Regions from separate parts of the Solibacillus sp. NPDC093137 genome, predicted to be linked through region 2. Evidence: predicted binding sites of a transcription regulator. Region 2 holds the regulator's gene; the other holds the start of a gene.

Region 1 (15,823 bases), 1.7 Mb from region 2:
ACAATTATTCGTACGGTAGGTGAGAATATGGATGGAACAGTTTTGATTGAAATTTTAAAAGGGATTGGCCGATTTTTTATAAATCCTTTGTTTTATATCGCCATCATTTCCGCAGTTTATTTAGGATATCGCCGAGTGAAGCGCGAACGAAGGTATTTTAACCGACGGATACTAGGTGGCTGGTCCGAGCTGAAAAATATGCTTGCGATGGGCTTTATGCTGTCCGTTATTATTTCCTTATTTAGTCTTGTAATAGGCTTAACAGTATCACTCGAATTATTGACAATTGTATTTATTGTAAGTTTCGTAGGTTTGATCATTTATATGTATCAATTATTATCGCCGGCAATTGTTATGGCGGTTGCTTTTTGCGGGATCGTTTGGATGCAATGGCAAGATTGGTCATATACAATCGGAACTATTGAATTGGCAGGGAGAAATGTTACGGACGATCTTGTTATGACCGTTCCGATTATGACAGGACTCTTGCTGATGGCAGAAGGAATTTTAATTCGCCGGTATGGTGCCCGTTTTGCTTCACCGATTGTTGAGAAAACAAAGCGTGGATTAAATGGAATAGGCTATTTTAGTAAACAGCTTTGGATTTTGCCTGTCTTTACGATTATTCCAGGTGAAGGCATTCAAAATTTTGCGCCTTATTGGCCACAGTTTACGGTCGGAGCAGAACAGTTTTCGATCATCGTTTTCCCGTTTATTATCGGATTCCAGCAAATGGTGCGTCAAAAGCTGCCGATGAATGTTTATCCTCAAATGGGACGTTCAATTATTATGATCGGGCAATTTGTGCTGATCGTCGGATTGGCTGCATATTTTCTGCCGGTACTTGGTGCTGCTGCATTAGCATTAGGTGCGATTTCACGCACAATTATCGGCATTCATTATAGTCGTTCAGAAGACCGCAATAGTTATGCTGTTGTACGGAGTGATAAAGGTGTGATGATTGCCGGCATTTTACCGGATTCTCCTGCAGAGAAAATGGGACTTGTTGCAGGTGAGATTATTAAGCGTGTAAATGGACAAGATGTTTTTACAGAAGAAGATTTGTATAAAGCATTGCAGATCAATGCTGCCCATTGTCGTTTGGAAGTGCTTGATCATTCAGGCGAATTGCGTCTTGCCCAGCATGTTGTCCATCGTGATGATAATCACAAAATCGGGTTATTAGTTGTTAGTTAATTTCAAAAGAATCTCGGTAATGCGAGGTTCTTTTTTTTGGCTGAAACGGGTATAAACAAATTATGTTAAGATTAAATTGTACTAGACAGCATTGGATAACTTCAGGAATTTTTATCGTTTTTGGTAGGGGTGATTGATTTATGTTAGATTGGCTGACAATCGATAATTTAGAAACAATTGTAGAGAAATATAAGTTATTAGGTCCTTTTTTCGGAATTTTATTAACATTTTTAGAATCATTTATACCGATATTGCCGCTGTTCGTAATAATTATTGCCAATGCCGCAGCATACGGTTTATTTTGGGGATTTTTACTGTCCTGGCTTGGAACGGTAGCAGGATCATACATGTTCTTCCTCATGATTCGCATGTTCGGAAAGTACCGTCTCTTCCGCCGGATTAAAGAACAGAAACAAGTAAAAAAACTGATTAACTGGGTGGATATTAGAGGATTTACCCCATTGTTTGTGCTGCTGTGCCTGCCGTTTACACCTGTTGTCGTTGTCAATACGGTTGCTGGTTTATCCAATATAAAAAAGAAATATTACTTTTTGACACTCCTTATTTCAAAACCCATTTTAATCTTTTTAATTAGCTATTTAGGCAGTGATTTGCGTGATATTTTAACCTCTCCTGTAAAACTTATTATTTCAGCTGTCATTATTTTAATCATTTGGGGAATCGGAAAATTGATTGAACATATTTTAAATAAGCGTGTGGAAAGAGATTTGCGAGAGATTGGAAAGCTACGAAAACATAAATAAATTCTACGAGTCTTGTCTTTTAACAAATTGTGAAAAGACAGGGCTTTTTTGTATGATTGCAATTAATGCGCGAACATGTATTCTTATATTATAATAGAAGAAAGAAATAAAAGTGAGGTGGGATTTGTGACGTTACGAGTTATATCAGGACGGGCAGGCACGGGAAAAACAACATTGATTCACCGTGAGATTGTTGAAGATTTAAAAACAAATATATTTGGACATCCAATTTTTTTATTAGTTCCTGACCAAATGTCGTTTACAGCGGAATATGAGCTGACGACGAATTATGACATTGAAGGAATGATGCGTGCACAGGTAATGACATTCAAACGGCTTGCCTGGTTTGTGCTGCAAAATGAAGGCGGTATCGCCCACGAACGCATTGACGGCACAGGGTACCGCATGCTGTTGCGACGTATTTTGGAAGAACATCAGGAAGAATTCCTACTATTTAAACGAGCGGCAGGTAAACCTGGTTTTACGAAGGAAGTCGAGCAGATTTTAAAGGAATTCAGTCAATATCATATCGATGTGGAAACAATCGACCCGCTAATCGAATCATTAAAATTAAACGGTGCAAGTGAAGTACTGCTTCATAAATTGCATGATCTGAATATTATTTTAAAGCAGTTGCATGAGCGAATCGGGACAGATTATATTGATGGCGATGGCTATTTTCCACTGTTAATTGAGCGCATTCCGAAAATGGAAAGCTTGCGCGATACCCACATCTATTTGGATGGGTTTGTTTCATTTAACGGACAGGAATTTGCCATTTTAAAAGAGCTTCTTATTTATGCAAAGCGTGTCACAATTGTTCTCCCGATGGAAAACCCAGAAATGGATTTACTCGAAGGATCGGTATTTTACAGAGCTGCGGTGACGTACGACAAAATAAAGAATGAGCTGCAAAAATTACGTTTCGAACGAGGAATTGATATTGAAGAGGAGGCGCGTGTTCATTTAGAAGTAAACTACCGTGCGACAAATCGGGATTTACTGCATATTGAACATTGCTTCGACAAAATTACGGATACACCAGTCGAATCAACGGGACATACGAAAATATTGGAAGGTGTAAACCCGCGCGCAGAAGTGCAAGGTATTGCCCAGGAAATTAAACAGCTCGTTCTGGAAAAGGGGCTTCGCTATAAAGATATCGGGATAATGTACCGCCAGGCGGATGTATATGATGCGATTATTGGAACGACCTTTACCCAATACGAAATTCCGTTTTTCTCAAATGAGAAGCGTGCGATGCTTTACCATCCGCTTATCGAATTCAGTCGATCCGTACTGGAGATTATTACGACAAACTGGAAATACGAGCCGGTTTTCAGAAGTATTAAAACCGATTTGTTTTTCCCTTACGGAGCCAATTTAGTCGCAATGCGTGACAGAGCGGATATTTTAGAAAACTTCGTCATCGCAAAAGGAATTGTCCATGACCGCTGGATGAAAGATGAAGTATGGCATTATCGCCGTTTTAAATCACTGGAAAAAGTAAATGCCGTTCAGACAGAGGACGAGCTGGAGCATGAGCAACTTTTAAAATCCGTCCGTGACTTAATCCGGGAGCCGGTACTGGCATTGCAGAACCGGTTGAAAGGCAAAAAAACAGGCCGTGAAATTGTAGTGGCACTGTATGAGTTTATGGAGCGGCTTGATATTTATAAGAAGCTGCTAAAAATGCAGGAACAGGAAGAGCAGGCCGATTCACTCCATCAGTCATTGGAGCATGAACAGGCTTGGAATGGCTGGATCCATATTTTGGAGCAATTTGACCTTATGTTCGGTGATAAAATTATGCCGTTGGAAGAAGTAGCGCAAATTTTGGATGAAGGCTTTGAAACACTTGAGTTTGCAAGTGTCCCGCCGACATTGGATGAAGTGACTGTTTCGACTGTCGAGTTTGCACGTTTTGACAATAAAAAGGCAATTTTCGTAATCGGTGTTAACGACGGAGTATACCCGATGCGTATGGAAGCGGGAGGACTGCTGTCTGATGACGAGCGTGAAACATTTGAGAAAATCGATGTGGAATTGGCCCCGGGTATAAAAAGCAGGCTTCTGCAGGAAAGTTTCCTATTTTACCGGGCGATTTCTTCATCGACACAATATTTATATATTACGTATGCAAATGCAGACGAGGAAAGTAAAAGCAAGCTTCCATCGCTTTATATTAACCGCCTGCACAGCATGTTTGAGATTACCGAAAACCAGGGTACCCCCGAGGAAAAAACGGTTCGCACACTGCCACATCGGCAAATTGCAATGGACCCGCTTGATGAACTCCAAAAAGATAATGTGCTCAATTATTTACAGCATCCGTCACCGGCAATCGGCTTCTTAATGACCCAGCTGAAGCAGGCACAGCACGAGCGACGTCCGCTTACCGAAGAATGGGCGGCGTTAAAAGCATTTTATGAACGGGAACAGCGATGGAAAGATGTACTGAATATCGTGGAAAAACCTTTGTATACGACGAATGAAGCAGAACCGCTAACGGAAGACGTAGCGACAGCATTGTACGGGGAAGACTTTTTGGCAAGTGTATCGCGTATTGAGCGCTTTTACAGCTGTCCATATTCACATTTTGCATCCTATGGACTGAAACTGCAGGAGCGTACGGAATTCAAGCTGGAAACATTCGCGATGGGCGATCTGTTCCATGAGGCAATCCGGACAATTTTATCCGAGAAAGAGCCATCGATCCCGCTTACGACATATGTAGCGTGCTATAAAAAGGCGGATGAAACCATTTCAAAACTGGCGGATTATTTCTCGTACAGTATTTTAAAAAGCAGTCACCGCTTTGAATATATTAAAACGAAACTTGTGAAAATCGTGGCACGTACAATTTATGCGCTCATTAATCAAAGTGAGCTGTCGAAGTTTAAAGCGATTGCCCATGAAAAGCCGTTTGGGAAGCGCGACGACAAAAATACGGAACAGGATGACCGCAACCCGCTGGAAGCATTGAAAATCGATCTGGAACATAACCGGAAAATGTATGTACGCGGGCAAATTGACCGTATTGATGCATATAAAGATGCGGAAAATCTGTATTTGCGTGTTATTGATTATAAATCTAGCGGTCGCAAGCTTGATTTTACCGAAGTATATAACGGGATTTCGCTGCAGCTGTTGACATATTTAGATGTAGCGATGAAAAATATTCCGATTATCGCACGTGAAGGAAAGTTCATCCAGGACTTATCGGAGCTGGAGAATATCATTGTCCAGGCGGCTGGGATGTTCTATCTGCATGTGCATAATCCGCTAATTCCTACAGAAGATTATGAGCAGTATGATCGCGTGGAAAGTTTACGTCAGGAGAAGTTCAAGTTAAGCGGCTATATGGTAAAAGATGTGGAAGTGGCACAACTGATGGACAAGTCACTTGAGCCGAGTAAAACATCCATTATCGTACCGGCAGCGTTTAAAAGCGGAGAGAACCCTGAATTTAACAGCCGTTCCTCAAAAGTGATCGAACAAGACCAGATGGAAAACCTGCAGGAATTTGTACACTATAAATTCCGTCAGGCGGGCAATGAAATTTACCGTGGTAATACAGAAATTAAGCCGTACAGCCTGGGTAATCAAAAAGCTTGTACGTATTGCAGTTTTAAATCGGTTTGCCAGTTCGACCAGTCTGAAACAGGCAACAGCTTTAATGAAATCAAGAAACAGCCGGAACAGGAAGTATTTGAAAATATTAAAAAGGTGGTATGTGCAGATGACAATTCCAGAGAAGCCGAGTGATGTTCAATGGACAGATGTGCAGTGGAAAGCCATCTACGCAACCGGTCATGACATATTAGTATCCGCAGCGGCCGGTTCAGGAAAAACGGCGGTATTGATCGAGCGACTGATCCAAAAGATATTAGCGCCTGAAGACAAGCGCATAGATGTTGATGAGCTGCTCGTCGTAACGTTTACAAATGCCTCGGCTGCGGAAATGCGCAACCGTATGGCAGAAGCGCTTGAAAAGGAGCTTGCCCAAAATCCGAGCAACCAATTTTTGCGCCGTCAGTTAAGTTTATTGAACAAAGCGCAAATATCCACGCTTCATTCATTCTGTTTATCAATTTGCCGTGAATTTGCATACACCATTGATTTGGACCCGGGTTTCCGTCTGGCAAGTACAGAGGAAGCTTCGTTATTGCAGGATGATGTGCTGATGGATGTGCTTGAAAAGGCATACAGAGGCGATATGGATACTTTGTTCTCGAAAGAGGAACTTTACACATTAGTCGACAGCTTTGCATCTGACCGCAGTGACCAGGCAATTGAACTATTGCTGCAGGAAATGTATAAAGTATCGCGTGTACAGCCAAACCCGTATGAATGGCTGCGCGCATTGCCGGAGAAATACGATATTGATCCGGAAAGTCCGATTGATGCCCTGGTTATTGCGCAGGAAGTCCGACCGTTTATTATCGGAAGCCTGAAAGAAATCTCCACTCGTCTTGAAAAAGGGTTGCAAATTGTGTCTGTTACACCTGTTTTAGAGAAAAACAAGCCATTGTTTGAAGCTGAATATACAGGGGTTAAGCATGTACTTGAAGCAATGGAGGGAGGCTCATGGGAACAGGCATATGAGCTGATCCCTGCAGTTGAGTTTGGACGTATCAAGCCGTTGGCGAAAAAGGATACCGAGGAAGATAAGCAATATTATGCGTTAGCGAAAAATCATCGTGATACGGCAAAAGAAATGCTGACGGATTTGAAGGAAACATTTTTTGCGCGTCATCCGAAGTTGTATGTCCAGGAAATGGCGGCGACGAAGCCAATTTTGGAAACGCTCGTAAAACTGACGATTGAATACAGTGAAGCTTTTAAAAAGGCGAAGCAAGAGCGCGGCCTGCTTGATTTTTCGGATTTGGAGCATTATGCACTCGAAATTTTGACAGATGAAGAAAGCACCTCAACACCACCCCAGCCATCTGATGTGGCATTGAATTTCCAGAAGCGTTTCAAAGAAGTGCTTGTTGATGAATATCAGGATGTCAATTTCCTGCAGGAAACAATTTTGCAGCTTGTGAAAAACGGCGGTGAGCAGGACGGGAATATGTTTATGGTCGGTGATGTAAAGCAATCAATCTACGCGTTTCGTCTTGCAGAGCCACGTCTTTTCCTTGATAAATATAAGCGCTTTGAAGAGGACCCGTCCGGAACAGGGATGAAAATTGATTTGAATGCCAATTTCCGGAGTCGTTCGGAAGTTCTGGAAGGTACGAACTATGTATTTGAGCAAATAATGGACGAAGAAGTCGGCGAAATTGCGTACGATGAACAGGCAAAACTTAAATTCGGGGCGAGCTATGATGAGCAACAAGTACCGATTGAATTAGTTTTACTGGAAGGTGATTCAAAAGCGCAAATCATTCCGGGAAGCGAAGATGGTTCCGAGGAAGAAAGCATCAGCGCGGCACAGCAGGAAGCACGTTATATTATTCAGCGCATCCGTGATTTAGTCGATCATGGCGGACAAGTGTACAATCCGAAAACGAAATCGATGCGTCCTGTCAGCTACCGCGATATTGTCGTATTGATGCGTTCTCGCACATGGTATACGACGTTTGCAGAGGAATTCAAATTGGCCGGCCTGCCGCTCTATGCTGAAACGGACGGCGGTTATTTTGAATCTCTTGAAGTGATGATTATGATCAACACATTAAAAGTCATCGACAACCCGTATCAGGATATTCCGCTCGCTTCTGTACTGCGTGCACCGTTTATCGGTTTAACGGAAAACGAACTGGCGAAAATCCGTTTAATTAACGGAAAAGTACCTTTTTATGAGGCATTGAAGCAGTATAAAGAAGAAGCAGCGGGTGACATGCCAATCGAAACAGAGGCTAAGCTTGATAAGTTCTTTACGATGCATCAAAAATGGCGCCAGTTCTCCCGTCACGGGGCATTGGCCGATTTAGTATGGCAAGTGTATTTAGATACGAATTATTATGAAATGGTCGGTGCAATGGCGAACGGCAAGCAGCGCCAGGCGAACTTACGGGCACTGCATGACCGTGCATTAAGCTATGAAAAATCGTCATTCCGCGGATTATTCCGCTTCCTGCGATTTATCGACCGCATGAGTTCACGTGGAGATGATTTAGGAATTGCGAAGTCGACGAGTGAAGCAGACGATGTCGTCACATTGCTCACAATCCATAAATCAAAAGGATTAGAATATCCAGTCGTATTTGTAGCGGGCATGAGCCGTACATTCAATACGAAAGATTTAGGCAGCCGCTATATTTTCGATCAGGATTTCGGGTTGGCAATTAAATCGGTGAATCCGGATTTAAATATTATTTCGACTTCTTTACCGCATTTATATGTGAAGGAGAAAAAGCTTGCGAAGATGAAGGCAGAAGAAATGCGCGTCTTATATGTGGCGATGACCCGTGCAAAAGAGCGTCTCATTTTAGTCGGCTCGATTAAAGATTGGGAAAAGCAGAAGGAAGAATGGGCATTTTATCAGGAACTGGAGGATACAGTGCTCCCTGCATACATTCGTTCAAAAGCGAACAGCTATTTAAGCTGGGTCGGTCCAGCTGTTGCACGTCATAATGATTTCCTGTTTGCCAATTACGGCTATTCGAATGAAGCGGCAACAACGAAAGAATGGACTGTACGCATCATTCCAAATCGTGACTACTTGCTTGCCAATGAAGCGGAAACGGTGGAGCATGAAATGGTTGAACAGGCAGTGAATGAAGATATGGTTCAGCTGCTGGCGAAACGTTTCACGACACCGTATCCATATGCAAATGCGGTTACGAAGAAATCAAAAACGTCGGTATCGGAGCAGAAGCGTCTTGAAAGTTTGCAGCGGATGGAAGAAGAGCAGCTTTACAATATGGAAGCGAAGCGCTATGTAAAAACCGATGTACCAAGCTTTATGCTGAAAGGGAAAAAAGAACGCAAGCTTTCGGCAACCGAAGTCGGTACAGCTGTCCATGCCGTTATGCAGCATATCCCGCAACAAGGGTTTACAACGATTGAAGAGACGGAAAGTTATATCCAATCGCTTGTAAAACGTAAGCTGTTGCAGCAAATTGAAGCTGATGCAGTTTCAGCGGAAAAAGTATTTGCCTTTTTCCAAACAGAAGTCGGTGAGCGTTTTAAAAAGGCCAAGCAAGTACTAAGAGAAGAACCGTTTACCCTTAGTTTGAAAGATCAGGAAGGGGATGCCCAAATTGTACAGGGGGTCATCGACTGTATTTTTGAAGATGAACAGGGTAATTGGGTACTTCTGGATTATAAAACGGACTATATCGAAAAGTATTTATTAGGCGATTTTGAGAAAATTAAACAAAAAATGACAAAGTCGTACCAAATTCAATTAAACTATTATCAGCATGCTGTCCAATCAATTAAGCGTATTCAAATAAACGAACGCATTTTATATTTATACAGTATTGGACAAGAAGTGAAAATAGATTAGGGGGATGGACGGTGGATTTTCGCCCAGTAGGTACGAACGAGCGTGTTGCAACACTCGATATATTGCGCGGGGTAAGTTTACTCGGCATTTTATTAGTTAATATGTTTGGGTTTTATTTACCGATGCCGCATATAACCGATTTGAGCAGCTGGTTTAATGAAGTTCAGGATATAATACTCCAACAGCTTTTGGATATTTATGTACAAAGCAGCTTTTATCCGTTATTTTCTATGCTGTTCGGGTATGGATTAGCAATGCAATTTGTAAAAGCAAATGAGACGGGCGCCGATTTTTACCGATTTGCGCCAAAGCGTCTAATTTTATTATTTTGCATTGGAATGTTTCATGCGATTGTCATTTGGTGGGGCGATATTTTGGCCACGTACGCATTTTGCGGAGTATTTTTAATCGCGCTAATTCGTATTAAGGCAAAATGGCTCCTGCTTGTGGCGGTTGCGGTGAATGCTTTGTATCATGGTTTTAATTTAAGTTTATATGTCGCGGCAGGTTTTTTTTCGGCATCAATGGATAGTTTCTCTGTCGATATTGAAGCAATGCAAAGGGCCTTAACAGCATATGGTATCGGGAACTGGACGGATGCATTTATGCAGCGTCTTGATGATTTATCGATTCAGATGAGTGTCATGATGTGGATTTCGTCTTTATTTACAATATTACCTTATATGCTGTTTGGCGCAGCACTTGCAAAATGGCGTATGATCGAGCGGGCAAAAGAAAAAATCATAGTTTGGATCATTTTGGCTGTTGCTGGTATAGGCGGCGGACTTTATATGAAGAGCTTGCCGATATCAGGTGACCAAACATTGGGCAATGAATACTTGCAAGTTTATATCGGCGGACCGCTGCTTGCGATTGGCTATATGGCAGCCATAACATTGCTGACACAATTGCCGGTCATAGTAAAACTGCTGACGCCGATTGCAAAGGCTGGCCGTATGTCTCTCACGCTTTACCTGATGCAGTCCGTTATTTGTACGGTGCTGTTCTACAATTGGGGCTTCGGTTTATACGGAAAAGTGGATGTGCAAATGGGGATTTATATGGCGGTCGGAATTTTCGTTATCCAAGTACTATTTGCGGAAATCTATTTCTCGAAATATAAACAAGGACCGATTGAAGCATTACTGAAAAGATTTACTTACGGCAAACCTGCAGAACGTAAAACGTGAACAAAGATGCACCGAAAGCTTAGTTTTACGAATTAAGCCCCTTTTTGTCAGAAAAGTAAGGCAATTGTTTATATTTTAATGTATGATGTAAAAAAACAGAAGGAGTGCTCCACGTTATGAAATTGTTATCATTTAAAGTAAACGAACAAGTAAAGTTTGGCCCAAAAGTAAAAAAAGAAGAGGCAGTTTGGGATGTTATCGAAATCCAAAACCAACTTAATGTACTAAAAGACTTTCCGAAAACAATTATTGACGGGATTGCACATGGCTATGAATTTGTTGAGCAAGTTCGTAAATTAGTAGAGGCAGCTCAGAATCATGAAGGTGGAGCTCAGTTCAAACTGGCTTATTCTGATATTGAATGGCTGTCGCCAGTTCCTCGTACACCGAAAAATATTTTATGTGTTGGTAAAAATTACAGTGATCATGCCCGTGAAATGGGTGCAGAAAAGGCACCGAAACATATCGTTGTCTTCACAAAGTCACCAACTGCAATTGCCCCGGATGAATCAACATTACCTGTGCATGCAGAGGTGACGGATTTTCTTGATTATGAAGGAGAGTTGGCTGTTGTAATCGGCAAGCGCGGAAAAAATGTTCCAAAAGCAATGGCATTTGACTATGTGTTCGGCTATACAATTGCCAATGATCTTACAGCCCGTGATGCACAGGAGAAGCATAAACAGTTCTTCTTAGGCAAGAGCTTGGAAGGCAGCTGTCCAATGGGGCCGTATTTAGTAACAAAAGATGAAATTCCTGATCCGCATACCTTATCGATTGTGACGAAAGTAAATGGTGAAGTACGCCAAAATGGATCGACGAAAGATATGTTGTTCTCTGTTTCCGAAATTATTGAGACAGTTTCAAAATATGTAACGTTAGAGCCGGGTGATGTTATTTTAACAGGTACGCCTGCCGGAGTCGGAAAAGGGATGAACCCGCCGCAATTTTTAAAAGCAGGCGATGAAGTGAAAATCGCAATTGAAGGAATCGGGACTTTAGCAAATCGATTTGCTTAATTAAATTAGGATATTCATAGCTGCAGATTGCTAGATTCGCTTTTAATAGGCAGTAGATTTTCTGGTAGAAGGAAAATCTACTGCTTTTTTGCGGAAAAGTTTCGTTGTTTTATGACAACTCATAGAACACTTGGCAGATTCCATTGAATTTATAGGGCTTTACATGGTAGGATATTTCCTGTAGAGAATAAATAGAAGAGGTGGAAAATTCGTGGATTTCTTAACTAGTACGACGCATATGCACATCACGACTTGGGTAATAGCATTAATATTATTCTTTATCGCTGCATTATCCAGCAAAAAGATGAAAGCAGTACACATGATCTTACGTGTAATGTATATTTTAGTAATCGTAACAGGGTTGTCTTTATTCCTGGAATGGCGCGATAAGATTACTGAAAGCGGCATGAACTATGATATGAAAGTGTTATTTGGTATTTTAGTAATCGGCTTTATGGAAATGGTGCTAGTACGCAAAAACAAAGGCAAATCTGTCAATATGTTCTGGGTACTATTCGGTATCGTTCTATTAATCACATTATACTTAGGCTTAAGCATGGGTATCGGTGTAAACTTCTAATAAAGGTTGAAGCGTGTAAAAAGTGGAGGTGGCTTTTTACACGCTTTTTTGTATGGAGAAGGGAGGATTCTACTTTTAAGGGGATTCGTTCTACTTTTGTAGTGTTTTGTTCTACATTAGGGGAGAGGTGTTCTACTTTTTGGTTTCCTCTTTCCACATTACAACCTGAAAGTTCTAATATCTCCGGGTGTTCTACATTCAGATGCATATGTTCAACTTTTGAGGAGAGACGTTCTACATTAGGTCGTCAGTGTTCTACTTTCCTGACTCAACGTTTCACATCACCTACAATGTTCTAATATCCCAGAAGTTTCTATATTCGCCAATATTCGTTCAACTTTTGGAGTAAATTGTTCCACATTAGATTCAGGTTGTTCTACTTCATCCCCCTCAACGTTCCAGATTCCACCTGAAACCTTCTAATAAAACACAACGCGCCGTCAATACCTAACCATATCAAACACTCTATACACATTTCTGACACGTATTTGTTGAATTTCCTATAAATAACTATTTAAGCTAGCTACATTTATACCTTTTTTGGTAAAATGACGATGGACTGTATATGAAAGAGAGGGAAATGAATGGGATTTAATAAATGGTTTCGTACATTAGCTGCGGGTGTGCTGCTTTCGACTTCATTGTCAGTTGCTGCTGTTGCAAATGCGGAAGAGCGTACAATTGCAGATGAAAGTATATATGATGTTTTAGTGGACCGTTTCTTTAATGGTACCGGTAAAAATGATGATGATACAGTAAATGCGCAAGACCCGACGATGTTTGCTGGCGGGGATTTCAATGGATTGCTGAAGAAAATTGATTATGTTGCAAATATGGGCTATACGATACTGTCAATTGGCTCTGTATTTGAGACTGAAAAATATGATGGGTCGATGCCTACGAGCTATACAATGTTCGACCACCGTTTTGGAACAGCAGAGGAATTTAAAAACATGGTCGAGGCTTATCAAAAACGTGAAATCAAAATGATGGTTGATTTCCCGATTTCCAATGTTAGTCCAAACCATGAACTTGCTGAAAAACAAGGATTTGTGGCATCTGAAAATGATGGGAAAATACAGTGGGACTTAACGAATGAAGAAGTACAGAATGAGCTCATCAACAGTGCTGTACAATTTGTAAATACATATAAACTAGACGGGGTTCGATTGACGAATATTGAACAAGCCGATATTGCTTTTTTAAATCGCTTTATTGAGCAGTTAAAAGCAGCAGGTGCCTATGTTATTACGAATGCAGAAAGTGATGCAGATTTTGACGCGAAATTTTACAGTGATACTGCTGCCAACTTTACGAATGCATTTAAAAATGTTGATTTAAATACGACAGTACTGGAGCCTCATATCGAGGAAATGCTTTCAGGGACTCCGGTATTATCGATGACCGATACTATCTGGTCGAACCGCTTCACATTGTCGGCAACAGAGGAAGGCATGTATCCACCGACACGCAGTAAAATTTCCATTGCGAGCACGCTTTTACTTCCAGGTGTGCCAATCGTACAATATGGATCTGAAATTGCGATGAATGGGGAAGCGGGTGTTGAAGCACACCAGTACTACAATTTTAAAACAGACTCGGAATTAGCCGATTATGTCGGGAAGCTCCAGTCATTAAGAAATGATTCCGATACTTTGCGTAACGGGGAATTTAAATGGCTAGAAAATAAAGACGGCTATGTTGTATTTGAACGCAAATCCGATGAAGAAACATGGATCGTAGTCATTAATAATAGTAGTAAAACAAAACGTGTGCATATTCCTGTTGCTGAGCTGGGTGAGGGGAAAGAAGTTCGCGGAATGTTCAACAGTGAAATCATCCGTGAAAATAAGGACGGCAACTATGCGATTATTTTAGACCGTGAAATGGTCGAAGTGTACCAAGTAATTGAAGCGCGTGGCATTAACACCTCTTATATTGTGGCACTTGGATTGGTCGTTGTTTTATACACAGCATTTATGATTGTGATTATGAAGCGCGGAAAAAAACGCCGTGCGGAGAATTCAGCGCACTAAATAAAACAGCCTGAAGAAGCAGACAACATGCTTTTCCAGGCTGTTTATATTTTATTATAGTTTTAATCGGTCCTGCAAAAATTTCCCGATGCCGTCTTCGTTGTTCGATAGCGTAATTTCATTGGCGATTGTTTTCAAGTCGTCAATACCGTTACTCATCGCAACGCCAACGCCTGCGTATTCAATCATTTCCAAGTCGTTGTCCTCATCGCCAAATGCAATGATGCGTTCACGGGGAATGCCCATTTCTTTTGCAATATAGTCGATGCCTACTGCTTTACTTAAACCTTTATGGACAATTTCAATAATCGGGAATGGAGCTCCCCAACGTCGGTGCTCGATCAGTTCAGCGTGAACATCCTGCAAATGTTTGCGGATAATCGGTGTATTCACATCATCGGCTTGAATAAGCAAACTTGTCGGGTCTTCTTTTAATGTATTTTTCAGATCGCCTGTTAAAATATTCGGGTTGCCCATGTGCAGCAACTGAAGCACACCTTCATCTTCACGATGGAGATACACGTCATCCATTACTTCGGCGATTAAGTTGTCGTATTCATATTTATGAACAGATTCTACAACATCATGGACTACACTTAAATTGACTGTTGTATGAATCGTTTTCCACATCGGATTTTTAGGGTGGTGGATGAGGGCTCCGTTGAAATTGACAATCGGAGTTGTTAAACTCAGCTCCTGGTAATAAAGCTGACTCGCACGATACGGACGTCCTGTCGCGATCATCACCTGATGACCTGCTTCTTTTGCTTTCAACAAAGTTTCCTTTGTCAGCGCAGAAATTTTTTTCTCGTCCGTCAATAAAGTGCCGTCTAAATCTAATACAATTAAATGTTCGTTCATAAGAGTAAGCCTCCTTTAGCCTGGGTATAATTGTAACGTGCAAAAATAGCATTCGTCAAAGTTTTGAAACATTGACCAATTTTTGCTAATGTAAACAAAGAGGTGAGAAATTTGATAGTTGACAAAGAACAATGGAAGTCCATTCCATTACTGCATGTATATGATGAAACGATGGATGAGCAAACACCGGTCGTTATTTTTCTTCATGGTTTTTTAAGCGCAAAGGAACATAATTTACATTACGCTTATCAGTTTGTGCAACAGGGTGTTCGCGTTATACTACCGGATGCGTTAATGCATGGTGAGCGCTCGAATCAATTGACGGAAGACCAGATGAACTTTAACTTCTGGAAAATTGTATTAAAGTCAGTGGAAGAAGTACATACTATTTATGGAGAATTGAAGCTGAAAAACTTGGCAGGAAACAAGGTTGGGATTGCCGGAACTTCAATGGGCGGAATCGTCACTTCAGGCTGTTTAGCGATCTATCCATGGATTGAAACGGCAGGTATTTGTATGGGTACAACTAGCTATACGAAACTGGCCCTCCATCAAGTAGAGGATCTAAAGCAAAAAGGCGTAACATTTCCGTTGTCTGAAGAACAGCAAACAGGCTTGCTTCAAATGCTGCAAAAATTTGATATGGAGCAGCATGAGGAATTATGGGCAAACAAACCGATTATTTTCTGGCATGGTGAGCGCGATACGGTCGTT
Region 2 (15,823 bases):
AAAAAATGCTCAATAAACAAAGCTATGTACCGAATGATTGTGTGCTAACAGAGGATAAAAATATGATGCTGATTACCGGTCCGAACATGTCGGGTAAAAGTACGTATATGCGCCAAGTCGCACTAATTGTCGTTTTGGCTCAAATGGGATGCTATGTACCGGCTGATGAAGCGATACTACCGATTACCGACCAGATCTTCACACGAATCGGTGCAGCTGATGACTTAGCAGCAGGTCAATCGACATTTATGGTAGAAATGCTTGAATCACAGCATGCCATTACACATGCAACAAAAAACAGTTTGCTGTTATTTGATGAAATCGGACGCGGCACCTCAACATATGACGGAATGAGTCTGGCACAGGCAATGATGGAATATATTCATGATGAAATCGGAGCAAACACACTATTTTCAACTCACTATCATGAACTGACGGATTTGGAAAACGAGCTGGCACGACTGCAAAATGTTCATGTCAGTGCAACCGAGCAAGACGGCCGAGTTGTATTTTTGCATAAAGTGAAAAAAGGTGCCGCAGATAAAAGTTACGGTGTTCATGTGGCAGAGCTTGCGGAAATGCCGGAAACGATTTTACAGCGTGCACGTCTGTTGCTGGAACAATTTGAAGCAACGAATGCAGAAAAGCCACAAGCTATTTTTGAACAAGAACCCCCACAAAATCCGCAATTAGTGGAACAGGTGGCGGAGAACGATTTGCAGCTTTCATTGTTTACAATGGAAGAAGAACCATCAATTGCACCAGAACAACAAGAAGTACTCGATGCATTGAAAAAACTGAATGTGATGGGTACAACACCGATGCAGGCCATGACATTATTGCATGAACTGCAGCAAAAATTACTAGGCAATCAATAAAGGAGGGAACGGCTTTGGGGAAAATTCAAATAATGGATGAGTGGCTATCAAATAAAATTGCAGCCGGTGAAGTAGTCGAACGCCCTTCATCTGTTGTAAAAGAACTAGTTGAAAATGCAATCGATGCTGGCAGTACGTCAATCGAAATTTTCCTGGAAGAAGCTGGCCTTCATTCAATACAAGTCATAGATAACGGAAGTGGTATGGACGAGGAAGACGCGCTTAAATCCTTTTCGCGCCATGCCACATCAAAAATAGAAAAAGAACAGGATCTGTTCCGCATTCGGACGCTTGGTTTCCGTGGTGAAGCATTGGCATCGATTGCTTCGGTTTCCAAGTTAACATTACGCACATCGGACGGAAATGGAGGTGTGCATTTGTATATGGAAGGCGGTCATTTGAAGGAGCATCAGCCGACCGCACTTCGCAGGGGGACAGATATTACTGTTGCTCAGCTTTTCTTTAATACACCTGCACGCCTAAAATATTTAAAAACGATTCAGACCGAGCTTGGGCATACAATCGATTTTGTTAACCGGATTGCACTTGGCTACGCATCGATTGCGGTTAAACTAGTGCATAATGGGCAAACATTATTGCAAACGAACGGGCGCGGCCAAGTTCAACAAGTATTGGCAGCCATTTACGGTGCACATAATGCAAAGAAAATGCTGCCGTTTGAAGGTCAAAATCAAGATTATAAAATTCATGGTTTTGCAAGTTTGCCTGAGGTGACACGTGCTTCAAAAAACTATATGTCACTTTTCGTCAATGGACGCTGGGTCAAACATTTCGTGATTCAGAAGGCAATTACAGATGCATACCATACGTATTTACCGATTGAGCGTTTTCCCATCGTACTTTTGTATGTTGAGGGAGATCCGCAATTAACCGATGTCAATGTTCATCCGGCGAAGCATCAAGTACGCTTAAGTAAAGAGCCGGAACTATTGAAGCTTATTGAAGATACGATCCGTTCTGCGATTCGGGATGTTATCCGCATTCCGCTCGCTGAAAAAAAGGAGAAGCCAATTCGAACGCCGACTGAGCAGATGAATATTTGGAACCCTGCACCGGCACCTTCAACACAGCCTGTATTCAATGAAGAAAAGCTATCGACAATCGTTGAGCGATTATCAAGTGAGGCTTCTGTTGTAAAAGAGCCGTATGCGCCGGTTCCGACTAAGCAACAACCGGTCGCGCATACAGCTTCACCTGTGCCGGAAAGCAGGGAACAGCATAATCGGTCTGATTTCGATGAACTTCCAACTGTTGAAGAGGAAACCTATCCGGAAGAGGTACCAATGGAAGAAGATGAAACAAAACGGCATTTCCCGCAAGTTGAAATTGTCGGTCAGATTCACGGAACGTATATTGTAGCCCAAATGGAAGACGGATTTTATTTAATTGACCAGCATGCAGCACAGGAACGGATTAAGTATGAATATTTCCGTGATAAAGTCGGAGAAGTGAATGCAAACGAACGTCAGACACTTCTCATGCCATTAACATTCCATTATGCGGCAGATGAGGCATTGCGTCTAAAAGAATCGAAAGAGGCACTTGAAGAAGTAGGGGTTTTCTTGGAAGAATTCGGACTTTCTTCATTTGTTGTACGGGAATACCCGACTTGGTTCCCGAAAGGCGAGGAACAGGAAATTATCGAGGAATTGATCGAGCAAGTGTTAAGTGCACGGAAAACCGATATAAAAAAATTACGTGAAGATGCGGCCATTATGATGAGCTGCAAAAAGTCGATTAAAGCGAATCATTATTTAAATAAAGAACAGATGGAAAGGCTGATCAATGATTTGCGAAATGCCGACAATCCGTTTACGTGTCCGCATGGACGACCTGTATTAATTCATTTTACGTCATATGAAGTGGAAAAAATGTTTAAACGCGTTATGTAATTCATAAAAAGGGGATGGTTTTATGGAACAACGGTCATTTTTTGTCACAATGTCAGACGGGCATGATATTTTCGTCCGTACTTATGCACCGAGTAAGAAGCGTATTGGACATATTCATATTTTACACGGGATGTCGGAACATAGTGGGCGTTATGAAAATTTTGCAGAAAAGCTATGTGATGAAGGGTATTTTGTAACAGCACATGATCATCGCGGCCATGGTTATACAGCGCAAAAAAACGGCATGTTCGGCTATTTCGGACCTGAAAAAGGTTTTGAACTTGTTGTTGATGATGTTGTAGAAGTGCTTTCCTTTTTAAAGAAAGAAACAACGGAACGGCCTATTTTATTCGGTCACAGTATGGGGTCGTTCATAGCACGCCGCTTTATTCAACAGCATAGCGATAAAATTGAACGGCTGATTTTATCGGGATCGGGATCACCGACATTGCTTCATAAGGCAGGGCATATTATCGCGAAGCAGCTGGTAAAGCTGCAGGGAGCACAAATCCAAAGTGATCTCATGAATGATCTTAGTTTTAGCAGTTTTAACCGAAAAATTAAAGATGCAAAAACAAATTTTGACTGGCTTACTACCGATGAAGAAGAAGTACAAAAATATATCGATGATCCATTTTGCGGTGTGATTCCGACGAATCAATTTTTCGTTGATCTAACAGGAGGCATGCTTAAGATGGAGGATGAATATGCAAATGCGCGCATCCGCTCTGATTTAAAAATACTCGTTGCAAACGGGACATATGATCCGATCGCCGGACCTGAAGCAGAAGGAGCGTTTCGAGTAGGGAAACTGCTTGCACGTGCCGGTGTGGAACATGTGAAGGTGCATATATTTGAAAGGATGCGTCATGAAATTCTAAATGAAAAAAAGAAAGAACAAGTAAGAGAAATAATTGTACGGTGGTTAAAAGATGAATAATAAAATCGATGTCGTGGCCATTATCGGTCCTACAGCATCAGGAAAAACAGCGCTAAGTGTCCGCTTGGCAAAAGAGATTGACGGCGAAATAATAAACGGAGATTCCATGCAGATTTATCGTCATATGGATATTGGAACGGCCAAAATTACAGAAGCCGAAATGGAAGGTGTTCCGCATCATTTGCTCGACATTAAAGAACCGACGGAAGGGTTTTCGGTTGCGGAATATCAGCAGCTTGTTCGCGGGAAAATTGAAGAGATTCAAGCGCGAGGTAAAATGCCGATTATTGTTGGCGGAACGGGGCTATATGTACAATCTGTCTTGTATGATTTTCAATTTGCCAAACAGGAAGTTGATGAAGCAGCACGCGAAAACTATTATAAAGAACTTGAAGTTTTAGGTCCTGAAGCGATGCATGCAAAACTTGTGCAAATAGACCCGGCAGCTGCAGCGTCCATCCATCCGAATAATACAAGACGTGTTATTCGGGCACTGGAAATGGCAGAACTTGCAGGGGTTTCTCGAGCGGAAGAGCAATTCAATCGAGGGGACATTCCGCTATATAACCACTTAATCATCGGGTTGGATATGGACCGTGAAAAGTTATATGAAAGAATTAATTTACGTGTGGATTTGATGGTGGAAGCAGGTCTTGTTGAAGAAGTTAGGGCGCTATACGATGCTGGGATACGTGATGTTCAGGCGATTAAAGCAATAGGCTATAAAGAATTGTATGCCCATTTCGATGGACTGGTTTCACTTGATGAAGCAGTGGAACAGATTAAACAAAATTCCAGACGCTATGCAAAACGCCAGCTTACCTATTTCCGAAACAAAATGGATATTGCGTGGATCGGAAATGATTGGAGTAAAATAAAAAGTTTATTTGAAAATCATTAAAATTAAAGGGAAATTTTGTCCGTATAACGAATAGGTAACTATTGCATGTATTTTATGGTAAGGGAGATTGAACGACGATGAAATCGATTAATTTGCAAGATACTTTTTTAAACAATTTACGTAAAAATAATGTTTTTGTAACGGTATTTTTGTTAAATGGCTTCCAATTAAAAGGACTTATAAAATCATATGATAATTTTACCGTATTATTGGAGTCGGAAGGAAAACAGCAGCTTATTTACAAGCATGCAATTTCTACTTTTGTACCGTCAAAAAATGTAGCTTTATCGGAAGAAGAGTAACAACACAGCCAAACTTGTAGCGAATTTTGGTCTGATTGATTATAATGACTAAGATGCTATAAGTATTGGAGGATTTTTGATGAAAACGATGACAACAGATGAACTGATCAACTTACTCGATGCAAATGAAGATTTAAATGTAATCGATGTTCGTGAAGATTTTGAAGTGGAACACGGAATGATTCCAGGTGCTGTACATATTCCACTTGGCTCAATCCCTGAACGTACTAATGAACTGGATAATTCAAAATCCTATATCGTCGTATGTAAAGGCGGCGTACGCAGTGCGAATGCATGCGAATATCTGGCAGAGCAAGGTTTTGATGTAACGAATTTAGATGGCGGAATGATGGCCTATGATGGAGAATTAGAATTTAAATAATTTCCAAAAAAAGGGAGTGCCGATTGATTCGGCACTCCCTTTAGTTATCCTACTTTGTATAATAAATTTTCTTTGATGGCAGGCTCCAGCCTTTAGTGTATGAACATATCCGCAGGACAGTAATGGAAACAAATAAAAAGTATAAAAACAAATCCCCCTTAAAAATTTCAAGGCCGATTAAGAAACCTGCACTGGCCGCCCAAACGGCATAAATTTCGTGACGCAGTATAATGGGTCTTCTACCGGCAAGCAAGTCCCGAACCACCCCACCGCCTGCACCTGTTAAAACGGCAGCTACAATTACTGCTACAATCGGTAACTCCAGGTGGACAGCATGCATTGCACCTTGAATGGCAAAGGCGGATAATCCGATTGCGTCGGTAACGTATCCCCATCGACTCCACTGTTTAAATAAATGATGCGGAATTAAAAAGAACACCGTAATCGCAAGAAGCGCGAATTGAAACATAAGCTCCTGGTTCCATAATGTCGAAACCGGCAGACCGATTAATATATTACGGATAGCCCCGCCGCCAAAAGCTGTAACGATACCTAATATGTACACCCCAAATAAATCATACTCTTCTTCCATTGCCACAATTGCCCCGGAAATGGCAAAGGCAACCGTTCCGATCAAACTAAATACATCCCACGCCATAAACATCTCTCCCTTAATGTCCTTTCGACCATGACGATAGCAGTTTTTCAAACATTCGTCAAAACTATTTTTTTTCATGTATAATGGATACAGTTTGAACAGAATGGAGTAGTAAAAATGGCATTTCAATCAATATTAACAGCTGAAACATTAACGCTTGCAGCAAAAGTGGAAGAAAAAGTCCGCACTTATCATCAGGAAGTGGATGAACGTGCGTTTTATAATCAGCAAAAGGTGCTGGCAGCTTTTCGAGAAAATCAAGTAAGCGACTTTCATTTGCATCCTTCAACAGGGTATGGCTATGATGATGAAGGCCGTGATAATTTAGAGCGTGTATATGCGCAAACTTTCGGGTCAGAGGCAGCTATCGTCCGTCCTCAAATCATTTCAGGTACACATGCAATCACATTAAGTTTATTTGGTGTATTACGTCCTGGTGATGAATTGCTCTATATTTCAGGTAAGCCTTATGACACACTTCAGTCGATCGTTGACGGGGGCGAAAAGGATACAGGTTCCCTGAAGGACTATAAAATTGGCTATTCCCATGTAGATTTAATCGATAATAAGGAAATTGATTGGGAAGGTGTAAAACAGGCAGTAAACGGAAATACGAAAATGATTGCAATTCAGCGGTCAAAAGGCTATGCGACGCGCCCATCATTTACGATTGAACAAATTGCTGAAATGGTTGAAAAAATACGGGTAATTGCACCAAACACCGTTATTTTTGTTGATAACTGTTACGGTGAATTTGTAGAGTTGCTTGAGCCGACAGAAGTTGGTGTTGACTTAATGGCCGGTTCATTAATCAAAAATCCGGGTGGGGGCTTTGCAAAAATTGGCGGATATATTGCAGGTCGCGCGGATTTAGTGGAAAAATGTGCATATCGTATGACGTCACCGGGAATCGGTGCGGAGGCAGGGGCTTCATTAAATACGTTAGCAGATTTTTATCAGGGCTTCTTCATGGCACCGCATATTGTTGCACAAAGTTTAAAAGGTGCAATTTTTACATCGGCTATGCTTGAAGAAATCGGTATGACGACATCCCCGCATTACACGGATGTTCGCACAGATCTCATTCAGTCAGTCTCTTTCCAAACGGCTGAACAAATGGTGGCATTCTGTCGTGAAATTCAAGCTGCTTCACCTATTAACGCTCACTTTGCGCCGGAGCCTGCCTATATGCCTGGTTATGAGGATGATGTTATTATGGCGGCAGGTACATTTGTCCAAGGATCAAGTATTGAATTAACAGCAGACGGTCCGATTCGCCCTCCCTATACTGCATTTATCCAAGGCGGTTTAACATATGAACATGTAAAATATGCCATATGTTCTGCTGTCCAAAAACTAAAATAGTTTATAGAAATCGTCCATTTATTGGGCGATTTTTATTGTGCATAGAATTCGCTTTATTCTGTCAACTATTTGCTCATTTACATAAGTTATGTGAGTTTTTCTGACATACATTTGACATTGTAAATAACAAGTCGTAATATAGCGATAAGGGAGGTGAATTAAATGAGTAGTGAAATTCGACGTTCAATGCCACTATTATCGATAAGTATCGTCATGCAACTAACGGATCTGACAGCAAGACAAATCCGTTATTATGAAGAGCATGATTTAATTCAGCCGCACCGGACAGAAGGAAATCGACGGATGTTTTCTTTAAATGATGTCGATACTTTACTTGAAATCAAAGATATGCTTGAGCAGGGTATTAATATGGCAGGTATCAAAAAAGTGTTTGCTTTGAAAAATGATCCGGCCGCCCAACAAGCGAGCAAAGAAATTTCAGATTCGGACTTACGAAAAATTTTACGTGAAGAAATGCGCCAAGCACAGCGCATGCAAAAAACATCTATTCGACAAGGGGATTTATCACGCTTTTACCAATAGTGTGTAAATTATAAAAGATCGAGTAAAATCGGTACTGAACAAATTTAGGAGTGTGGAATTTAGTGGGCAAATATACAAAAGACGATATTAAACGTCTAGTAGAAGAACAGCAAGTAAAATTCATTCGTTTACAGTTTACAGATATTTTAGGAACAATTAAAAACGTAGAAATTCCTGTAAGCCAACTAGATAAAGCATTGGACAATAAAATGATGTTTGATGGTTCATCAATCGAAGGTTTTGTGCGTATTGAAGAATCAGATATGTACTTATATCCTGATTATGATTCATTTATGATTTTCCCATGGACTGCTGAAAAAGGGAAAGTAGCACGTTTCATCTGTGATATTTACAATCCGAACGGTACACCATTTGCAGGAGATCCACGTAACAACCTGAAACGTGTATTAAAGGAAATGGAAGAGCTAGGATTCACAGATTTCAACTTAGGGCCAGAACCGGAGTTTTTCTTATTTAAACTGGATGCAAAAGGCGAGCCAAGCTTGGAAGTTAATGACCACGGGGGTTATTTCGACTTAGCACCGACAGATTTAGGTGAAAACTGCCGTCGTGATATCGTATTAGAACTAGAAGAAATGGGCTTTGAAATTGAAGCATCTCACCATGAGGTTGCACCGGGACAACATGAAATTGACTTTAAATATGCGGATGCAATTACAGCTTGCGACAATATTCAAACATTTAAATTAGTTGTTAAAACAATTGCACGTAAACACGGTTTACACGCAACATTCATGCCAAAACCTTTATTCGGTGAAGCCGGATCAGGAATGCACTTCAACGTTTCGTTATTTAAAGGAAAAGAAAACGCCTTTTTTGATGAGTCTACTGAATTAGGTCTTTCTGAAACAGCGATGCAATTCATGGCAGGTGTACTTAATCATGTTCAAGGCTTTACTGCAATTACAAACCCGACAGTAAACTCTTATAAACGTTTAGTACCAGGTTATGAAGCACCATGTTACGTAGCATGGTCTGCACAAAATCGTTCACCTTTAATTCGTATTCCTTCTTCTCGCGGAGTTTCAACACGTGTAGAAGTTCGTTCGGTCGATCCATCAGCTAACCCATATTTGGCGATGGCAGTAATTTTAGAGGCTGGTCTGGAAGGGATTCGTAAAAAATCAACGCCACCACCAGCAATTAACCGCAACATTTATGTAATGAGCGAAGAAGAGCGTAAAGCAAACGGCATTGATAACCTGCCTGCAGCTTTAGACGACGCTTTAAACTTACTTGCAAAAGATGAAGTTGTTCAACGAGCATTAGGCAACCACATCTATGCTAACTTTAAAGAAGCAAAAGAAATCGAATTCGACATGTACCGTTCTACTGTCCATCAGTGGGAACGCGACCAATATATGAAGATGTACTAAGAGAAAGCGCTGGAGTTAAAATTCTAGCGTTTTTTTTATATGTATACATATTATTTAAAATTATAACCAATATAATTTTGAACTAAAAAAACCGGCAATAAAAATTGCCGGTTCAATATTTTTTATTTATTGCCGTTTTGGAATTTGTTCTTACCAAATTGACCCGATGCTTGTTGTTTTTTAGCTTCGGCCTGCTGGTTTTGCTGTTTCACTTGGTTAACATCTGTTTCCATGCCAAACTCAGCGCTCATTGAAGAAAGCTTCTTCTGTAAACCGCTGTTTGCGAACAAACCGGAAGATTGTTGCTTTTTGGCTTCGGCCTGCTGGTTTTGCTGTTTTACTTGGTTAACATCTGTTTCCATGCCAAATTCGGCGTTCATGGAAGAGAAGTTTTTCTGTAAACCATTATTCGCGAACAATCCAGAAGATTGTTGCTTTTTGGCTTCAGCTTGCTGGTTTTGCTGCTTCACTTGGTTTACGTTAGTTTCCATCCCGAATTCAGCATTCAAGGAACTTGATTGCTTTTGTAAACCGCTGTTTGCAAACAAACCGGAAGATTGTTGCTTTTTAGCTTCAGCTTTTTGGTTTTGCTGTTTTACTTGATTAACGTCCGTTTCCATACCGAATTCGACGTTTTTATTATTGATGTTGTTTTTATTTTTTGACATCAATATCACCTCCTGAGATTATTCTGTTCAGAGGTTGTTTTATTATTCGGTTAAATAATTTGCCAATTTTTTTATTAAAGTACAGGGCAACAATAAAAGGACACTGAAGCTTGAGTGTATGTCGCCGTATATATCCCGTAAATACTGTTTTAAATGAAATATATACCAGCAAGCTTATTGAGAAGAACGCTAGGTATGTTTGGCGATTAAATCATATAATAGTATAAGACAAAAATAATAATAAAAAAGGAGGAAATTATGAAACTCGATACAATGATGCAAGAGTTAGAAGCACTTGGGAAAGAGCGTACAAAAAAGATTTATATGTCCAATGGGGCAAAGGAGCCGTTGTTCGGTGTAACGATTGGCTCGATGAAACCGTATGTAAAACAAATAAAAATAGACCAGGAACTGGCCGAACAGCTCTATGCTACAGGCAACTATGATGCTATGTATTTCGCAGGAATTATTGCGGATCCGAATGCAATGACTGAGGAAGATTATGACCGCTGGATGGAACAGGCCTATTTCTATATGATTTCGGATTATGTTGTGGCAGTAACTCTGGCGGAATCTGATATTGCGCAAGAAGTAAGCGATAAGTGGATTGCCAGTGGTGAGGATCTGAAAATGTCGGCAGGGTGGCATTGCTACTGCTGGCTTCTCGGCAATCGTAAAGATGAGGAATTTTCAAAGGAAAAGTTAATGGACATGCTCGAGTATGTAAAACAAAATATCCGTCAAGCACCGCAGCGCACACAGGTGGCGATGAACAATTTTGTCATGACAGTCGGTGTTTCATTTAAACCTTTACATGATGAGGCAGTGCAAATTGCAAATGAGATCGGACCAATTGAAACGAAACGGGAAGGGAAAAAACCGGGTTTGCTTCATGCATATGAGGAAATTGAAAAACAGGTGGAAAAAGGGCGAATCGGTTTTAAACGTAAATATGTACGTTGTTAATTGTAAAGAGTTATACCTTGTTTTTTCACAATACAATTGTATAAACTAAAATTATGGGAATTTCAAGGAGGCTTATTACATGAAAAAAAGTATTGCTATCGATATGGACCAGGTACTAGCTGATTTTTATTCGAAATTACGTGTGACATATAACGAAAATTTCGGAACAAATTTTACAGATGAAGAGTTTCTTCTGACGACACAGCGCGATTTGCCTCGAGAAGATGCGAAGAAATTATTTGCAATATTAAATGAGCCTGACTATTTCAGAGATTTAAAAGTACTGGATGAAGATGCGATTAAAGTCATTCAAGAGTTGCAGGAACATTATGAAATTTTTATTGCGACAGCTGCAATGGATGTACCGGGTTCATTTACAGCGAAATACGACTGGTTAATGGAGCATTTACCCTTTATTAAAACACAGAACATTGTGTTTTGCGGAAATAAAGCGGTAATACATACCGATTATTTAATTGATGACAGCCCACGCCAACTCGCAGCATTCAAAGGGACAGGTATATTGTATTCGATGCCGTACAATCGATCAGAAGAAGGTTTCATGCGTGTTCATAACTGGAAAGAAATTAAACAGTATTTTATAAAACAAATGGAAAGTGTTTAATAAGTAAAGGGTTGCGATTCTGCAATCCTTTTTTATTTTTGTAGTCATTTCGTATAACGCAATAGTATAATTTAAATTATTGGAATTATCTATAAATTATAAGGGGATAAAAAGAATGAAACCGATTATTGGATTAACAATGTATGATTTTGACAAGAAGTTGGATATTAATAACACGTATTTAATTTCAATTGAACAAGCGGGAGGTATACCGATTTGTATACCGAATGCTACAGAAGAAAACGTAAATGAGTTATTAGATCTAATTGAAGGCCTCGTATTAATTGGTGGAGCGGATATAGATCCATTGTTGTTTAATGAAGAACCGCACCGTCATATCGGAAGTGTTGTACGGAAACGTGATGACAGCGATCTTTTATTGATGAATGAAGCCTATAAAAGACAAATGCCTGTTCTCGGTATTTGCCGCGGACAACAGATTATGAATGTCGCATTCGGGGGGAAGATAATTCAGGATATACCCTCACAAGTAGCGAACACAATTTTACATAAACAGCCTTCAAAGCGAGGGGAACTGGCACATACCGTTGAAGTAAAGACACCTAAATTTAAAGAGATTTTTAAAGAAGACTCATTCCGTGTAAATACATTTCATCATCAATCGGTTGGAAAGCTGGGGAAAGGGCTCGTTGTTTCGGCACTTGCTAAGGACGGCATCATTGAAGGGATTGAACATGAATCGCATCCATATTGTGTCGCGGTGCAATGGCATCCGGAAGAATTGGCTCCGAACGGTGATGTTTATGCACAGCGCTTATTTAATAGTTTTGTAGAAGCATGCAATAAATAACGAAAGGCTTAGTCGTTCGCGGCTGAGCTTTTTATTTTGTAAATAAAAAACTTGCCGATTCTATTAGAATGGCAAGTTGATGATTAATGGATATTTCGATAGAGGCCGACCACTTTACCTAAAATAGAAACTTGGTTGACAATGATTGGCTCCATTGAGCTATTTTCAGGCTGTAAACGGAAATGAGTTTTTTCTTTGTAAAAGCGCTTAACAGTTGCTTCATCGTCTTCCGTCATTGCTACGACAATCTCTCCATTGTTCGCAGTAGACGTTTTTTTAACGATCACATAATCCCCATTTAAAATCCCGGCTTCAATCATGGATTCTCCCATAATCTCAAGCATAAATAATTCCTCTTCCGGTGAGCCGTAAGCATCCGGCAACGGGAAATATTCCTGGATATCCTCGATTGCAGAAATAGGCAGACCAGCTGTAACTTTACCGATCAACGGAACATGAATGACACCTTGTTTTGCGATATTCATCTCTTCCTGATCCAATATTTCAATGGCACGCGGCTTTGTAGGATCACGGCGGATAAGCCCTTTACTTTCTAAACGAGCTAAATGCCCGTGGACAGTTGAACTGGAAGCTAAACCTACTGCTTCTCCAATTTCGCGAACTGATGGCGGATAGCCTTTAGCACGAACTTCCTCTTTTATAAAAGTTAGAATAGCTTGCTGCCGCTTTGAAATTTTTTGTGTCAACTAACTCACCTCTTTATCATGCTATTTTTCTTAAAGTAAGTATAGCAGTATGCGAACATGAATGCAAACATAAGTTCGAAAAAACGGTTGACAAAAACATACGTTCGTATTATTATGAGAACAAACATTCCGAACATACATTCGAAAGAGGGTTTTTCAAATGAAAAGAGTTAAATTAAATGGCTTCACATCAATGTTTCTACTATTCTCTGTACTTATGATTGCTTTATTCATGATGCAGGATGATAAAATTGAATTATACGAACACGTAAGCATAGAGCATGGCGATACTTTATGGTCGTTGGCAGAACAATATCGTGGTAAAATGGCTAAGCATGATTGGATCAATGAAGTAAAAAAGGAAAACGGAATGCTGGATGAAAAAGTTGTTTTAGGACAAGTATTGGTTGTGCCTGTAGAAAAAGATTCACAATACATTGCTCAGCTGAATGAATCCTCCGATATGCAATTGATTAAAGTAGCGAGAGGGAACAATGATAAAAACTAAAGCAGTAATCTATTGCCGTGTCAGTACGGATAAAAATACACAAGAAACATCGCTAGTGCGTCAGCAGGAGGAGCTGACAAAATACGCAAAATCATTCGGCTATAAAGATGTGGAGATTTTCATGGACCAGCATAGTGGATATGATGTCGATCGAGACGGATTACTCGACATGCTTGACTACATGAAAGAGTACGGTATTAAAGCATTATTTGTACAGGATGAAACCCGTTTAGGGCGAGGGAATGCCCGTATGGCAGTGCTGCACCTACTGCAAAAATATGAAGCGACAGTATATACATTGAATGATGCAGGTCCTGTCGTATTAAACGAAATGGATACAATGCTGCTCGAAATTTTAGCGATTGTCGAAGAGTATCAGCGTCGTATGCATAATGCAAAAATCCGCCGGGGAATGCGCCGCGCTGTAGAAAATGGCTACCAGCCGCAAAATAATTTGAAAAACCGCGGTAATATTGAAGGGCGTGAACGAAAAGAAGTGCCTGTCGAAGAAATTGTTCAACTGCGTCAGAAAGGCTTAACCTTTGCAGAAATTGCTACGACTTTGTCTGGCTTGGGCATTTCTATCAGTAAAGCGACCGTACATAGAAGATATATTGAATATATGGAGCGACTTGAAGAGTAAACACTTGTTTTCAAGTCGTTTTTTTTATACCTTTGTAGTAGGTAGGAAGAAAGGTGAGATTCAAATGTTATCAAAAGAAAAATTAGCTCGCATTAACGAGCTTTCTAAATTAGCGAGAGAAGGTAAATTGACGGAAGAGCAGGCGAAGGAACGTACAGCGCTGCGCAAAGAATATTTAGATACTTTCCGTACTACAATGCGTGATACAATCGAGCATGTAAAAGTAATTGATGAAGAAGGCAATGATGTGACACCTGAAAAATTAAAACAAATTAAATCACAGAAGAAATTCTTAAACTAATAACATTTCATTAATATGTCACATTTAATATAAAGTATGACATATTTTATAGGACGTTTTTAGAAATTATTGTTTTCTTGTGAAAATTTGTCTACACTATAAAATGTATAAATATCGTACGAGGAAAGGATGTCACATAATGACACAACAGATGGATCAGTTAGCAATTAACGCAATCCGTACACTATCAATCGACGCAATTGAAAAAGCAAATTCAGGTCACCCAGGTTTACCAATGGGTGCTGCACCTATGGCCTATACATTGTGGACGAAGCATTTACGCCATAACCCTCAAAATCCTAATTGGTATAACCGCGACCGTTTTGTATTATCAGCTGGACATGGATCCATGCTTTTATATAGTTTATTGCATCTAGGTGGCTACGGTTTAGAGTTGGAAGAAATCAAAAACTTCCGTCAATGGAATTCAAAAACACCGGGACATCCTGAATATGGTCATACAGTTGGTGTAGAAGCGACAACTGGTCCATTAGGACAAGGTATTGCAATGTCAGTAGGTATGGCTATGGCTGAACGTCACTTGTCAGCAACATACAACAAGCCAGGTAAAGACATTGTAGACCACTATACATTTGCACTATGCGGTGACGGTGATTTAATGGAAGGTGTTGCTGCAGAAGCAATTTCTCTTGCAGGTCACTTAAAATTGGATAAATTAATTGTACTATATGATTCAAATGATATTTCACTTGATGGTGATTTAGAAAAGTCATTCTCGGAAAACATCCAAAAACGTTTCGAATCATACGGCTGGAACTATTTAAAAGTTGCAGACGGTACAGATATCGTGGAAATTAATTCAGCTATTGAAAAAGCGAAACAAAATACTGGCGGCCCAACTGTAATCGAAGTGAAAACTGTTATCGGTTTTGGTTCTCCTAACAAATCTGGTAAAGCAGATTCACATGGTGCGCCACTAGGATTTGATGAAGTTACTTTAACAAAAGCTGCATACGCTTGGGAACATGAGCCATTCTTCGTTCCAACTGAAGTATATGATACATTTAAAGCAGCTAGCGAAGTACAAGGTGTACAAGCAGAAGCAGCATGGAATGAATTATTCGAAAGCTACAAAAACGAATATCCAGAACTGGCTGCACAATTTGTAAACGCAATGGAAAACAAATTACCGGAGAACTTTGCATCTGAGTTACCTGTATATGAAGCAGGTACTGCAGTAGCTACTCGTTCATCATCTGGTGATGCAATCAATGCAATTGCAAAAACAACACCATCATTCTTCGGTGGTTCTGCTGACTTGGCAGGATCAAACAAGACAACTATTAAAGGCGCT

What was found. The regulator LexA, encoded in region 2, represses DNA repair genes until DNA is damaged. The targets are predictions, from matches to a motif close to CGAACATATGTTCG.
Region 1: a site for LexA is predicted at 2,032-2,045, ahead of addB (helicase-exonuclease AddAB subunit AddB). Genes of this name have one in related genera too.

Annotation. Positions count from the first base shown of each region.
Region 1 is NZ_JBNNVH010000001.1:2,060,544-2,076,366, reverse strand. It holds gene ACQKN3_RS10540 (PDZ domain-containing protein) at 28-1,197, shown strand; gene ACQKN3_RS10535 (TVP38/TMEM64 family protein) at 1,338-1,961, shown strand; gene addB (helicase-exonuclease AddAB subunit AddB) at 2,088-5,729, shown strand; gene addA (helicase-exonuclease AddAB subunit AddA) at 5,704-9,423, shown strand; gene ACQKN3_RS10520 (DUF418 domain-containing protein) at 9,435-10,613, shown strand; gene ACQKN3_RS10515 (fumarylacetoacetate hydrolase family protein) at 10,730-11,632, shown strand; gene ACQKN3_RS10510 (YisL family protein) at 11,844-12,212, shown strand; gene ACQKN3_RS10505 (alpha-amylase family glycosyl hydrolase) at 12,797-14,248, shown strand; gene ACQKN3_RS10500 (Cof-type HAD-IIB family hydrolase) at 14,303-15,109, opposite strand; gene ACQKN3_RS10495 (prolyl oligopeptidase family serine peptidase) at 15,221-15,823, shown strand, end outside.
Region 2 is NZ_JBNNVH010000001.1:375,629-391,451, forward strand. It holds gene mutS (DNA mismatch repair protein MutS) at 1-878, shown strand, start outside; gene mutL (DNA mismatch repair endonuclease MutL) at 893-2,791, shown strand; gene ACQKN3_RS01810 (alpha/beta fold hydrolase) at 2,814-3,731, shown strand; gene miaA (tRNA (adenosine(37)-N6)-dimethylallyltransferase MiaA) at 3,724-4,632, shown strand; gene hfq (RNA chaperone Hfq) at 4,710-4,934, shown strand; gene ACQKN3_RS01825 (rhodanese-like domain-containing protein) at 5,014-5,316, shown strand; gene ACQKN3_RS01830 (trimeric intracellular cation channel family protein) at 5,366-5,974, opposite strand; gene ACQKN3_RS01835 (aminotransferase class I/II-fold pyridoxal phosphate-dependent enzyme) at 6,092-7,339, shown strand; gene ACQKN3_RS01840 (MerR family transcriptional regulator) at 7,502-7,882, shown strand; gene glnA (type I glutamate--ammonia ligase) at 7,945-9,279, shown strand; gene ACQKN3_RS01850 (gamma-type small acid-soluble spore protein) at 9,402-9,947, opposite strand; gene ACQKN3_RS01855 (DNA alkylation repair protein) at 10,206-10,913, shown strand; gene ACQKN3_RS01860 (5' nucleotidase, NT5C type) at 10,993-11,538, shown strand; gene ACQKN3_RS01865 (gamma-glutamyl-gamma-aminobutyrate hydrolase family protein) at 11,654-12,349, shown strand; gene lexA (transcriptional repressor LexA) at 12,433-13,056, opposite strand; gene yneA (cell division suppressor protein YneA) at 13,217-13,564, shown strand; gene ACQKN3_RS01880 (YneB family resolvase-like protein) at 13,551-14,207, shown strand; gene ACQKN3_RS01885 (DUF896 domain-containing protein) at 14,272-14,508, shown strand; gene tkt (transketolase) at 14,648-15,823, shown strand, end outside.